One region of the Mesorhizobium sp. WSM4832 genome, then DNA from elsewhere that is predicted to be linked to it. Evidence: predicted binding sites of a transcription regulator. Region 1 holds the regulator's gene; each other region holds the start of a gene.
What was found. Region 1 encodes LexA, which represses DNA repair genes until DNA is damaged. Its sites were predicted from a motif close to TGTTCNNNNTGTGTTCNG; they were not measured.
Positions count from the first base shown of each region.

Region 1 (4,168 bases):
TCCGCACAGGAACCGCCGGATGCCCGCGCCGGCGGCATAGCCCTGCTCGAACGCGAACGGCCTGGCATGGCCCCACCAGCCACTGAGCGGCTGGCGAATGTCGCCATGGTGGCGGTTCGCGGCGTAGATGAAGGCCGGCGCTCCCGGTCCGCCATTAAGATATTTGTACGTGCAGCCTATGGCGAAATCGGCATTCGAGCCGTCGAGATCCACCGGCAGGGCACCGGCCGTGTGGCAGAGATCCCAGACAATCAGCGCACCGGCCTCATGGGCCTTGCGCGTCAGCGCCGCCATGTCGCGCAGCCGGCCGGACTTGTAGTTGACGTGGTTTACCAGGATGACTGCGACACGATCGTCGACCAGTTCCTCGATCGTCGCGGCATCGACACCTTCGAGCCGCAGCACCGTGCCGGGCCGCGTCGAGGCCACCCCTTCGGCCATGTAGAGGTCGGTCGGGAAGCTGTCGCCCTCGGCAACGATCACCGAGCGCTCGGGACGCATTGCGAGTGCCGCATGCAGGACCTTGTAGATGTTGATCGAGGTCGTGTCGCACACCACGCTCTGGCCCGGCGCGGCGCCGATCAGACGCCCGAGCCGGTCGCCGAGCTCCACAGGCATGTCGAACCAACCAGCGGTGTTCCAGGCGCGGATGAGGTCTCGCGCCCATTCCTGCTTCGTGGCCGTCTCGATCTCGCTGAAGACGTTGATCGAAGCAGCGCCCAGAGAATTGCCGTCGAGGTATATAACGCCCTCAGGCAAGACGAAGCGACCGCGCATGGCGCGCAGCGGATCCGCGGCATCCATCGCCTCGACGTCAGCGAGATCGGGAATTCCCATCATTGTGCCACCGCCTCCATTTCGACCCGGCGCCGCTCACGGCCGGCCAAGGGCGGTTGTCTCACCACCGCCGGCGCCAGGGCAAGAACCTTTCGTCCTATGTTAGCTGGTCCATAGACGGCGAAGACCAGGGACCGGAATCATCGCCAGGTTGGCATTTTGGGTTCGTTTCGTTCACGGTGCAGAACGCGCAACGAGGAGCCGGCGCGACCCCACCCGGCACTTTCGTGATGGTGCCGCCTCTTGTTCCAGCTTAAGGATGGGCCGCAAAATCGAGCGGAATCAATACCGCCGCCCGGCGCGCGGCGGCCACGCCGCCACTGGATGCAACATTGTTTCGGCAACCTTAACAAATTCATTAAACTTTAAACGGTTGCGGAACACAACTGGAACAGATAGTGTTTGTTCTGGGTTTGTTTTTCTGATTCTGGTTTGAGAACCCATGGGGGCCGCCAATGCTGACGCGCAAACAACATGAACTCCTGATGTTCATCCATGAACGTCTGAAGGAGAGCGGGATTCCTCCATCTTTCGACGAGATGAAGGAGGCGCTCGACCTTGCCTCGAAGTCTGGTATCCATCGGCTGATTACGGCGCTGGAGGAACGCGGCTTCATTCGCCGGCTGCCAAACCGGGCGCGCGCGCTTGAAGTGCTGCGGCTGCCCGACTCGATCGCGCCTGGCCTGAATGCCGCGAGGAAGTTTTCGCCGAGCGTCATCCAGGGCGGCCAAGGCAATCTCGGCCGTCAGCTCAAGCCGGCAACCACCTCGCGTACGCCGATGCCCAGCAATGACGACGACGCTGTTTCGGCCGTATCGATTCCGGTGATGGGCCGCATCGCCGCCGGCGTGCCGATAGACGCAATCCAGCACCAGACGCATTCGATCACCGTGCCGCCGGATATGATCATGGGCGGCGAGCATTATGCGTTGGAGGTCAAGGGCGACTCGATGATCGAGGCCGGCATCTTCGACGGCGACACCGTCATCATCCGCAATGCCAACACGGCAAGCCCGGGCGAGATCGTGGTGGCGCTGGTCGACGACGAGGAAGCGACGCTCAAGCGCTTCCGCCGCAAGGGCGCCTCGATCGCGCTCGAGGCCGCCAATCCGGCCTACGAGACCCGCATCTTTGGGCCCGACCGGGTCAAGGTCCAAGGCAAGCTCGTCGGGCTTATCCGCCGCTACTGAAATCTATTGGGCTGGTGGCGAAGACTTCGCTTCCGTCCTCTCGGGTTTTTTGTAAGGCGGCAGGCCCCTCGCCTCGCGGGTGTATTTGCGTTGCTCGTGCCAGGGCCGGTATGGCTTCTCGACCGCGTAGCGAACGTTTGGACGCGCGGTTGCCGATTGCGGGTCGAAGAAGACGGCCGCACTGCCGTCACGCGCCAGCTGGCGCTTGGTGACGACAAGCACACGCGGATCGCGGCAGGGATTGTAGGCTGTGGCGTCGTTGATGACGATGAGGTCGGCAAAGCCGCAGGCCGGACGGGCGCTGTCGCGGTTTTCGACTAGTGCGACGATCGCCCCGGAAGGATGCCGGCCGATGCACAGGTCGCCTGTGCAGTAGAAGGGCGAGCCAGGCGGCAGGTCGACGGGATCGGCGATGTCGAGAGCGTCTTTGGAAAATGTCTCCGGCGGCACAATTGCTTCGGCCTTCAGCGCCCGCTTCCAATTGTCCGTGGTGAACTCATTGGAGCGTGCGCGGTTGACGGCGAGCTCGCCGGCGCCGATCGGCATTGCCACCAGATGCGCATCCTCCGAGATAAGCACGTCCGGCGTTCGGACATGCGGGATGACCATCAGGGCAGCGAGCGCGAACGGCATGGCTGCCAATCTGAGCCAGGTGGTGGCCATGGTAGCGATGACCAGCGCGATCGTCGCCAGCAGCACCGACTGGATCGAGATCAACCCGACGGCATCGACCGGTGAGCGCTCGGAAATCCACGCTGAAATGGCGATCATCGCCGTCAGGCCCTTGCCCATCACATAGAGAAAAGGACCGTCGAAGCCGAAGGGCATCGCCAGCGCGCTCAACACGGCGAACGGCATGACAACCAGCGAGACGATCGGCATGACCGCCAGATTGGCCAGCAGGCTGAGCGGTGACACCCGCTGGAAGTGCCAGATCGCGAACAGCAATGTCGCGCTGCCCGCGATGAGCGATGTTATGGCGGCGGCGCCCACTCCAACCGCCAGTTTCCGCGATATGAACCCGAGGAACGAACGCTTTACCGGCGGCGCGGTCGTTTTGCCGGCGCGATAGTCGGCGAAGCCGGCATAGGCACCGACGAGCGCCGCTGTGGCGGCAAAAGACATCTGGAAGCTCGGACCGACCACCTCGTGCGGCGAGACCAGGATGACGGCGATGGCCGAGATCGCCAGGTTGCGCATCGTCAGCGCCGTGCGGTCGAAGAGCACGGCGACCAGCATGACCGCCAGCATGATAAAACTTCGCTCGGCCGCCACCACGATGCCGGAGATCACCAGGTAAGCGGCGATCGAGATAAGCGCGATTCCAGCGGCATATTTCTTCACCGGCCGGCGCGACGAGAAATCCGGAAACAGCGCGAAGGCGCCGCGCAGCAGGACCATGATCGTGCCGGCGACCAGCGCCATGTGCAGGCCGGAGATCGAGATGATGTGATAGATACCGGTGCGTCGCATCGACTCGTTGATTTCTTCCGGAATGCCGGCGCGCACGCCGACGATCAGTGCTGCTGCAATCTCACTTTCGGAACCGCCGATGGTATCCCTGATGTGGTCGGCGATCCCTTCACGCGCGTTTTCTATGGCCGATGCGATGCGCGCGCCGAACGGCGCCCCTGTTGGCGCAATCGAGGTCGGCGCAATCAGCTTTGGATCGCCCAGGAAAAAGCCGCTGCCGCCGATGCCGGTGAAATAGCTGTCGAAGGAAAAGTCGTAGCTGTCAGGCCGGACCGGGCCCGTCGCCGGCAGCAGCTTGGCGTAGCCGGTCAGCATCGACCCCGCTGTCATGTCGGGCGGGATCTTGCGCGCCGACAACCTGACGCGAGCCGGCGCATAGCGCAGCGTCGGATGTGCCGTGGACATGAGATCGATGGTCAGTCGGACACGGCCATTGGCCATCGCCTCGGCGGTGACAAGGCGGCCCGTCAGCCGCGTCTGGATTTCGGACCCCAGCATCGGCGTCGCCATCCGCCAGGTCTCCACCTTGGCCGCGAGAAAGCCCAGGGCACACAAAAGGGTTGCCATGAAGACAAGGTGCGTTCTCTGCCGGGAACGCGAGATCGCCGCGCAGACAGCCATCAGAGCCACCGCAGCAAGCGGCCTGTAGAGATCGGGCTCGGTGCTCA
Region 1 is NZ_JBVVQH010000003.1:235,091-239,258, reverse strand. It holds gene kynU (kynureninase) at 1-840, opposite strand, end outside; gene lexA (transcriptional repressor LexA) at 1,293-2,027, shown strand; gene AC0L2L_RS06380 (ComEC/Rec2 family competence protein) at 2,031-4,168, opposite strand, start outside.

Region 2 (4,168 bases), on a different contig from region 1:
CGGTCTTGAGGTCGACGCCGGCGACATAGCCCCAGGGCGGAGCCTGGCAGGGAATGCCGAGCGGCGACAGGAACGGCCCCATCACCACCGCGTAAGGCGCGCCGTCGTTGCGGTTCAGCCCCTGCTCGCTGCCCTTGGTGTTGTCGCCCGGCGCCGGCACGTCCGCGCGCGGGATGAGCTTGGACGTGAAGGCGAGGTAGGTCGGCATGCCGAACATCACCTGCCGCACCGGGTCGACCGCGACGCCGCCCCAGTTGAAGACGCCGAAATTGCCGGGATAGATCAGCGAGCCCTGCAGCGACGGCGGCGTGTAGCGTCCCTCATAGCGCAGCTTCTTCAGCTCGATCCGGCACGCCAGCTGGTCGAACATGGTGATGCCCCACATATCGGCGCCGGTCAGCGGCTTCGGATTGAACGAAAGATCGGAGCTCGGCTGCGTCGGTGAGGCATGATCGCCCTCGATCGCGCCGCCTGGCGCCGGCACTTCCTTGACCGGGATGATCGGCTCGCCCGTACGCCGGTCGAGCACGTAGAGATCGCCCTGCTTGGTCGGCCCGACCAGCGCCGGCACGACGCCGCTCGCCGTGGTGATGTCGACCAGCGTCGGCTGAGCCGGCACGTCCATGTCCCACAAATCGTGATGCACGGTCTGCCGCACCCAGCGCAATTGCCCGGTGTTGAGGTCTAGCGCGGTGATCGAGGACGAGAATTTCTCGACATTGGCGCTGCGGCCCATGCCGAGCTGGTCCGGCGTCTGGTTGCCGAGCGGCAGATAGAGCAGCCCGAGCTTCTCGTCGGCGCTCGCCGTCGACCACATGTTGGGTGAGTTGTGGGTGTAATTCTGCCCGGCGGGCAGCGGCGTCGTCACATCCGGATTGCCGGAATCCCAGTTCCACAACAGCGCGCCGGTGCCAGCGTCATAGGCGCGGATGACACCGGACGGCTCTTCGGTCGAATAATTGTCGTTGACCGCGCCGCCAACGATGATCTTGCCGCCAATGATCAGCGGTGCCGACGTCGAATAGTAATAGCCCGACTTCGGATAGGGCATGTTGGCCATCAGGTTCAGCGTGCCGCCCTCGGCAAAGGACGGGCACACCTGCCCGTTCGCGGCGTCGAGCGCGATCAGCCGCGCATCCGAGGTCGGCAGGTAGACGCGCCCGGCGCAAGGCTGTCCGGCGGCGATCTTGGCGTCGGCATAGTAGGACACGCCGCGGCACGTCTGGTGCTGGCGGTCGGGGTCGAGCTTGACCTTCGGGTCGTATCGCCATTTCTCCTTGCCTGTCGCCGCATCGATGGCGATGGCGAAATTATGCGGCGTGCAGATGAACAGCGCATCGCCGATCTTCAGCGGCGTCACCTGATAGGTCGTCTCGCCGATATCGTCGGGGCCTTTGATATCGCCGGTGCGGTAGGTCCAGGCCGGTTGCAATTTGGCGACATTGTCGGGCGTGATCTGGTCGAGCGGCGAATAGCGCTGGCCGAAAGGCGTGCGGCCGTAGAAGTGCCATTCGCCGGCGGGCACGTCGCCGCCGAGATTTGCCGCCGTCGCCGCCTTTTCCGTGCCTAGCGTGCCGCCGATATCCTTGGGATCGGCCGTCATCGAATAGAAGGCGACCGCGAGCGAGGCGAGCACGGCCAGGATCAGCGGCGCGCGCCCGTCCGGCCCTCTCAGACCTCGCCTTGCCCATGGCGTCAGCAGCCACAAGGCGATGAGCACGATGACGCCGCCGCGCGGACCGAGTTGCCACCAGTCGAAACCGATTTCCCAGACCGCCCAGCACAAAGTCGCGAGCACGAACAAGGCATAGAGCCACAGCGATGTCGACCTGCGCCTGAAAAGCAGCCAGGCCGTGACCAGCAAGACCAGGCCGGCGACCAGGTAATACCAACTGCCGCCCAGCACGGCGAGCCAGATGCCGCCTCCGCCGAGAACCAGGCCGATGAGGAAGAGGACGAGGGAGGTGATGGTGACAGCCAAGACGGTGCTCCTTCGACTGTTGCGCGCTTCCAGCAATTCCAGGAAAAGTGTGAAGCGGTTTTCCGTCCGGAATTGCGTTAGAACAAAAAGATGGAGCGGTTCGGCGTTTCCGTGAAACGATGAACCGCTCCGGAGCGGCTTTAGAGACGTCATGCCGTCCCTGCCCTGCCGGCAGCTTTCCCTCACCCGCTCCGGCTGTCAAGTTGAAGCCAGACACGCGAAACTAGAACAAAACGTAGACAGTTCTGGTCTTTCGCTGCCGAATCACTACATTCGGGGGAGATGTCGGGCTTTTCCGAGGACATGCCTTTTTTCGATGAACCGAATGCGCGGCCCGCGGCCCCGTCCGGCATAGCTGCGCGCGCCATGGCGGCGCGCAGCGGCCAGCACAGCGCGCCCGATTATCTGAAGGGCCTGAACCCGGAGCAGCGGCTCGCTGTCGAAACCACCGAAGGCCCGGTTCTGGTGCTGGCCGGCGCCGGCACCGGCAAGACGCGGGTGCTCACCACCCGCATCGCCCACATCCTTGCCACCGGCAGGGCCTTCCCCTCGCAGATCCTCGCCGTCACCTTCACCAACAAGGCCGCGCGCGAGATGAAGCAGCGCATCGGCATCCTGATCGGCGAAGGCAATGTCGAGGGCATGCCGTGGCTCGGCACCTTCCACTCGATCGGCGTCAAGCTGCTTCGCCGCCACGCCGAGCTTGCCGGGCTGAAATCGGATTTCACCATCCTCGACACCGACGACGTGGTGCGGCTGATCAAGCAGCTGATCCAGGCCGAGGGGCTGGACGACAAGCGCTGGCCGGCCAAGACCTTCGCGCAGATGATCGACAGCTGGAAGAACAAGGGCCTCGGGCCCGACGAGATTGCCGAAGGCGACGCGCGCAGCTTCGGCAACGGCAAGGGCCGCCAGCTCTACAAGGCCTATCAGGAACGGCTGCAGACCCTGAATTCCTGCGATTTCGGCGACTTGCTCTGTCATCCCATCCGCATCTTCCGCGCCTATCCGGACGTGCTGAAGGAATACCACAGGCGCTTCAAATACATCCTGGTCGACGAGTACCAGGACACCAACACCGCGCAGTACATGTGGCTGCGGCTCTTGGCGCAGCGGCCCAGTGCGGGACGCTCCGCGAGTGCCTACCCGACCGAAGGCCGCAAGCCCGACCGGGCGTCGGCCGGTCAGGCCGCCCCCGCGGAGGCCAGCGAGCGGAGCGAGCGCGCGGCCGTGAGCGAAAACAAAGTCAACATCTGCTGCGTCGGCGACGACGACCAGTCGATCTATGGCTGGCGCGGCGCCGAGGTCGACAACATCCTGCGCTTCGACAAGGATTTCCCGGGCGCCACCATCATTCGCCTGGAGCGCAATTACCGCTCCACCGCGCATATTCTCGGTGCCGCTTCTCACCTTATCGCCCACAATGAAGGCCGCTTCGGCAAGACGCTGTTCACCGACCGCAACGATCCCGAGGACGACAAGGTGCTTGTCCATGCCGCCTGGGACTCGGAGGAAGAAGCGAGAGCCGTCGGCGACGTCATCGAGGCCTATCAGCGCCCCGACAAACAAGGGAATCGGCACAACCTCAACGACATGGCGATCCTGGTGCGTGCGTCCTTCCAGATGCGCGCCTTCGAAGACCGCTTCATCACGCTCGGCCTGAATTACCGCGTCATCGGCGGCCCGCGCTTCTACGAGCGCCTGGAAATCCGCGACGCGCTGGCCTTCTTCCGCGTCGTCGCCAACAGCGGCGACGATCTTGCCTTCGAGCGCATCGTCAACACCCCGAAGCGCGGCCTGGGCGAAGCCACCATCCGCCAGATCCACGACACGGCGCGGGCCATGCGCATTCCGATGCTGGAGGCAGCCGCCACGCTAGCCGAAAGCGACGAGCTGAAACCGAAGCCGCGCGCCGCCTTGCGCGAGGTCGCCGCCAATTTCGAGCGCTGGCAGAAGGCGCTGGAAACGACACCGCATACCGAGCTCGCCGAGACCATCCTGGAAGAGAGCGGTTACACCGACATGTGGAAGAACGACCGCTCTGCCGAAGCGCCCGGACGGTTGGAAAACCTCAAGGAGCTGATCCGCTCGATGGAGGAATACGAGTCGCTGCGCTCCTTCCTCGAACATGTGGCGCTGGTCATGGATGCCGAGCAGAATGCCGGGCAAGACGCCGTCTCGATCATG
Region 2 is NZ_JBVVQH010000037.1:7,050-11,217, reverse strand. It holds gene AC0L2L_RS32535 (glucose/quinate/shikimate family membrane-bound PQQ-dependent dehydrogenase) at 1-1,981, opposite strand, end outside; gene AC0L2L_RS32530 (ATP-dependent helicase) at 2,264-4,168, shown strand, end outside.
Region 2: AC0L2L_RS32530 (ATP-dependent helicase) is a predicted target of LexA. The motif match lies at 2,206-2,223, and genes of this name have one in related genera.

Region 3 (4,168 bases), on a different contig from region 1:
GCAGGCAATGTCGATACCGGGCTGATCGGCAGGCATCAGGAGGCGCTCACAGCCATTCCCGCACCGAGCGATGAGATAATCGCCGCGGCGGCACTGGCCGCGACGGATGCCGGCGCGCCCGGTCCGGCCGCCGATCCGTGGTCCGCGCTTTCAGGGTATGCGCATTTCCACACACTGTCGCGCCGCATCCGGCTGCGCCATGGCGAGGAGAACATCCTGGCGCGGGTTTCGGCGCGGCCGGACGGCCGCTTCCAGGTGGCGCTGGAGGCGCCGCATGACGCGGTGAACACGCACGACCTGAGGACCATGCCGCACACGGCACGCTGGCCCGGTCACGTCACCGTCTTCGAAGGCGCGGTGGGCTACACGTTCACGGTGCCTGATCCGCTGGCCAGGGCGGACGAGGCAGGAGCCGCCTCGGGCAGCCTGCGCGCCCCGATGCCGGGGCTGGTCAAGCTGGTGCGCGCCGCGGCGGGCGATGCCGTGATCAAGGGCCAGCCGCTTTTGATCCTCGAGGCGATGAAGATGGAGCACATGATCGCCGCCCCGCATGACGGGGTGATCGCCGAGATCGCGACAGAAGGCGCGCAGGTCAGCGATGGCACGGTGCTGGTGCGCTTTGTCGAGGACGGGCAGGTCTGAAAGAAAAATGGCCGGGACGAGCCCGGCCATTTCCTCGATTTCAGGACCGATTACTGCTGGATCGGCGCGTATTTGCCGTCATGCCACTGGTTGATGTCGTAGCTGGCGTTCTTCAGGTCGCCCTTCTCGTCGAAGGTGACGTCGCCGACCACGGTGCTGAACGGCTTGCCGTTCTTCAGCGCCTCGGCAACCTTGGCCGGATCATCCGTGCCGGCGCGCTTGACGCCTTCGGCGACCGCCTGGATCACGGCATAGGAAAACAGCGTGAAGCCTTCCGGCGTGAAGCCGCCGGCCTTGATCTTGGCGACCGCATCCTTCGCTTCGGGCTTCGACTGCGGATCCGACGGGAAGACGAACAAGGTGCCTTCACCGGCCGGGCCGGCGACCTGCCAGAATTCCGGCGAGGCGATCGAGTCCGGCATGATCAGCTGGAACTTGACGTTCTGCTCAGCCGCCTGGCGCAGGATCAAGCCGGCCTCCGGATGGTAGCCGCCGAAATAGACGACGTCGGCCTTCAGTTCCTTCAGCTTGGTGACGAGGGCCGAATAGTCCTTCTCGCCGGCATTGATGCCTTCATAGTCGACCTCCTTGAGGCCGCCGGCATTCATGGTCGCCTTCACGGCATCGGCAACGCCCTGGCCGTAGGCGCTCTTGTCGTGCAGAACGACGACGTTCTTGCCGGCGTATTTCTTGGCGATCCACGGGCCGATGAAAGCGCCCTGCGCGTCGTCACGCGTGTAGAGACGCATGATGGTCGGCCAGCCGGATTTGGCGGCGGCGTCGGTCAGCACCGGGTTGGACGAGGCCGGGCTCATCATCAGCGTGCCGGCCTCGGCATAGACGGCCGAGGCCGGAATGCTCGAGCCCGAGCAGGCATGGCCGTCGACGAACTTGACGCCGTTGGCGACGATGCGGTTGGCCACCGAGACAGCCTGCTTCGGGTCGCACTGGTCGTCCTCGATGTCGAGCTTGACCTGGGAGCCGTTGACACCGCCGGCCGCGTTGATGGCGTCGGCGGCGGCCTGCGCGCCCTGCTTGAACTGGTCACCGATGGTGGCGAGCTGGCCGGTCATCGGGCCGACCACCGAAATGGTGATGTCGTCGGCGAAGGCAACCGGGGCACTCAACATCAGGCCAAGTGCGGCCGCGCTCAAAATACCCAATTTTTTCATGACTATAAGAACTCCTCCACTTGCGCGCGGCGACCTGGCCGCGCTTCTTCCACAGAGCCGGGACAATTTCACCCTTCGCTGAAACTGTCGAGAGGACAATGCGGAAGGTTTTGGTTCATTCCGGTGAGGATTTCTTGGGCCACACGCCGCGTGATTACCGTGCGTAATGCAAAAAGCCGCGCCGACCTTGTTTCGGTCAGTCGCGGCTTTTGCAGTCGAGTTTCCTAGACGCCCCCGCGCCTAAAACCCGCTCGCTTCCCTGTTTTTGTAGCGCGACTTTGACCCGTTGGCCTGCCGCGTTCTTGGTTTTTTGAGCCGGCCGTCTTTTCGCGGCCTTGTCCTAATGGACGTCTGAGCGTTGCACGCTCAAGATCAGTGCATCGTCATCCATTCGCGGGCTTCGCGCAGCGCCGTGGCGATCTCAACTTTCGACATGGTGGCCGACAGTTCCGAGCGCAGTTCGGCGGCGCGGGCCGAGCCCTTGATGGCGGCGATGTTGAACCATTTGTGGGCGGCAACGACGTCGGTCTCGCAATCGCGGCCGGTCGCATACATCATGCCCAGTTCGAAAAGAATGTCGGCCTGGGCAGTTGCCCCCATGGCGCCGAAGCCGTCTTCAAGCATTTCAAAACGTGCCATTTCAATCCCCTGTCTGGCTCCCGAGAGCTGCCTCCTTTTCCCTTGGTGTCCCTTGGGGTGGGCCGCTCTTTCGATGCTTTCGAGGATGACGGCTGGCCTTGAATCCGTCGTTAAATGGCGTGCTTAATTTGAGGAAAACAAAGCTAAAACAAGAGGTAAACGCCAAAATTCGTTAAGCATGGGAATCCAGCGTTTGCGCCATTTTGCATCAAATTCGATGAAAATTGCCGAGACCGGAATCAAGACTTCGCTAACCACGGAAACCGAAGCATTTTTCGAACTTCGTTCATTCCGGACAATGGCGAGCGCGAAAATCCATGCGACCTTCCGTGGCGGCACCGCTTTTGTTTTGGCGGGAGCTGGATTAGCTTTACCTTTGCGTAAGGGGCAGGAAGGCGGACCGGAGCCCGCCGCAACCCCATAGGGAGGTGGACAAGATGTTTCGAAAGATGAGCTTGGCCCTGGCGGCCACCTTGATCATGGCGGGCGCTGCATGGGCCGACCCGATCGAAGGCAATTGGAAGACCCAGGCCGGCGACACCGCGGCGATCGGCGGCAGCGATTCTTTCTCGATCACGCTCAAGAGCGGCAAATATGCCGGCAAGACTATCGGCTCACTGAAAGCGGCCGGCGACAACAAGTACGCCGGCAGCATCACCGACCCGGCAAATGACAAGACCTATTCCGGCAAGGCGACGCTGTCGGGCACCTCGCTCAAGATGAGCGGCTGCGTGCTCGGCGGCCTGATCTGCAAAAGCCAGACCTGGCACAAGCTCTGATCGCAATTCCAGACTATCCGAAACGGGGCCCGAGCGGCCCCGTTTTCGTTTGCAGCGGCAGCGCTCCGCCGGGCCATCGGCGTGTGTTGAAGACCTCGTCAATCAATTTGAACCGCAGATGAATACCGGTCTCAGAACCGGTTCAGAGGCATTCCGGCATTTTCTCCCGCATTGAAGGAGAGAGAAATGCTTGCCCGTCGCTTCACCATCGTCTGCCTGCTGATGTGCCTGTTCGGCATGCTCTTCGCCATCCTGGTGGCGGAGGCCGGCCACCCCGCCCGCTCGTGGGAACGGCCGGCGCCTGTGTTCTCGGCTTCATGAACCAATTCAAGCGCTGAAACGACCAAACTGAAAATCGACCAAGCTGGAAACGGGGCACCACCAAAATGAATCGCATCGCCGACAACGCAACCAAGATCCTCCGGCTGCTGCCGCGGGCGATGCTCATCCTGATGCTGCTCGCCGTCCCCGTGCTGGCCGTGCCGATGATGCGCGCCGACACTGGCAACAGGATCGAGGCGCCGCCGCACAGGAACACCAGCCTAGGCTTCGTGTTGCTGATCAGCCTGCAGCGCGGATAACACGGCGCCAGAAAAACGACGACTCGCGCCTCTTCGAGCCCGTCTCCCCCTCCCAAGCGCTCTCCTGAGTCTCTATATTGAGACATGGAAAAGCGAATCTACCCCCAAGCCATCGAATCGGTCGTCATGCCGGAGCCTTTCGGCAAGCAGAGCTTTAACGACGCCAAAAGGGCCGTCGCGGCGCTGCAGACGCTCTACGACCGCAATACCAAATTCCTGCGCGATTCCTTCGCAGCACTTGCCGCCGGCGGCGACGAGAGCAAGCGCTACCGGGCCTTCTATCCGCAGATCGGCGTCACCACGACCTCGTTCAGCCAGGTCGACTCGCGCCAGGCCTATGGCCATATGCCGACGC
Region 3 is NZ_JBVVQH010000007.1:26,916-31,083, forward strand. It holds gene AC0L2L_RS11890 (acetyl/propionyl/methylcrotonyl-CoA carboxylase subunit alpha) at 1-642, shown strand, start outside; gene AC0L2L_RS11895 (ABC transporter substrate-binding protein) at 693-1,814, opposite strand; gene AC0L2L_RS11900 (sel1 repeat family protein) at 2,187-2,453, opposite strand; gene AC0L2L_RS11905 (hypothetical protein) at 2,632-2,877, shown strand; gene AC0L2L_RS11910 (DUF2147 domain-containing protein) at 2,891-3,232, shown strand; gene AC0L2L_RS11915 (hypothetical protein) at 3,419-3,553, shown strand; gene AC0L2L_RS11920 (hypothetical protein) at 3,619-3,813, shown strand; gene AC0L2L_RS11925 (AMP nucleosidase) at 3,940-4,168, shown strand, end outside.
Region 3: AC0L2L_RS11900 (sel1 repeat family protein) is a predicted target of LexA. The motif match lies at 2,587-2,604, and genes of this name have one in related genera.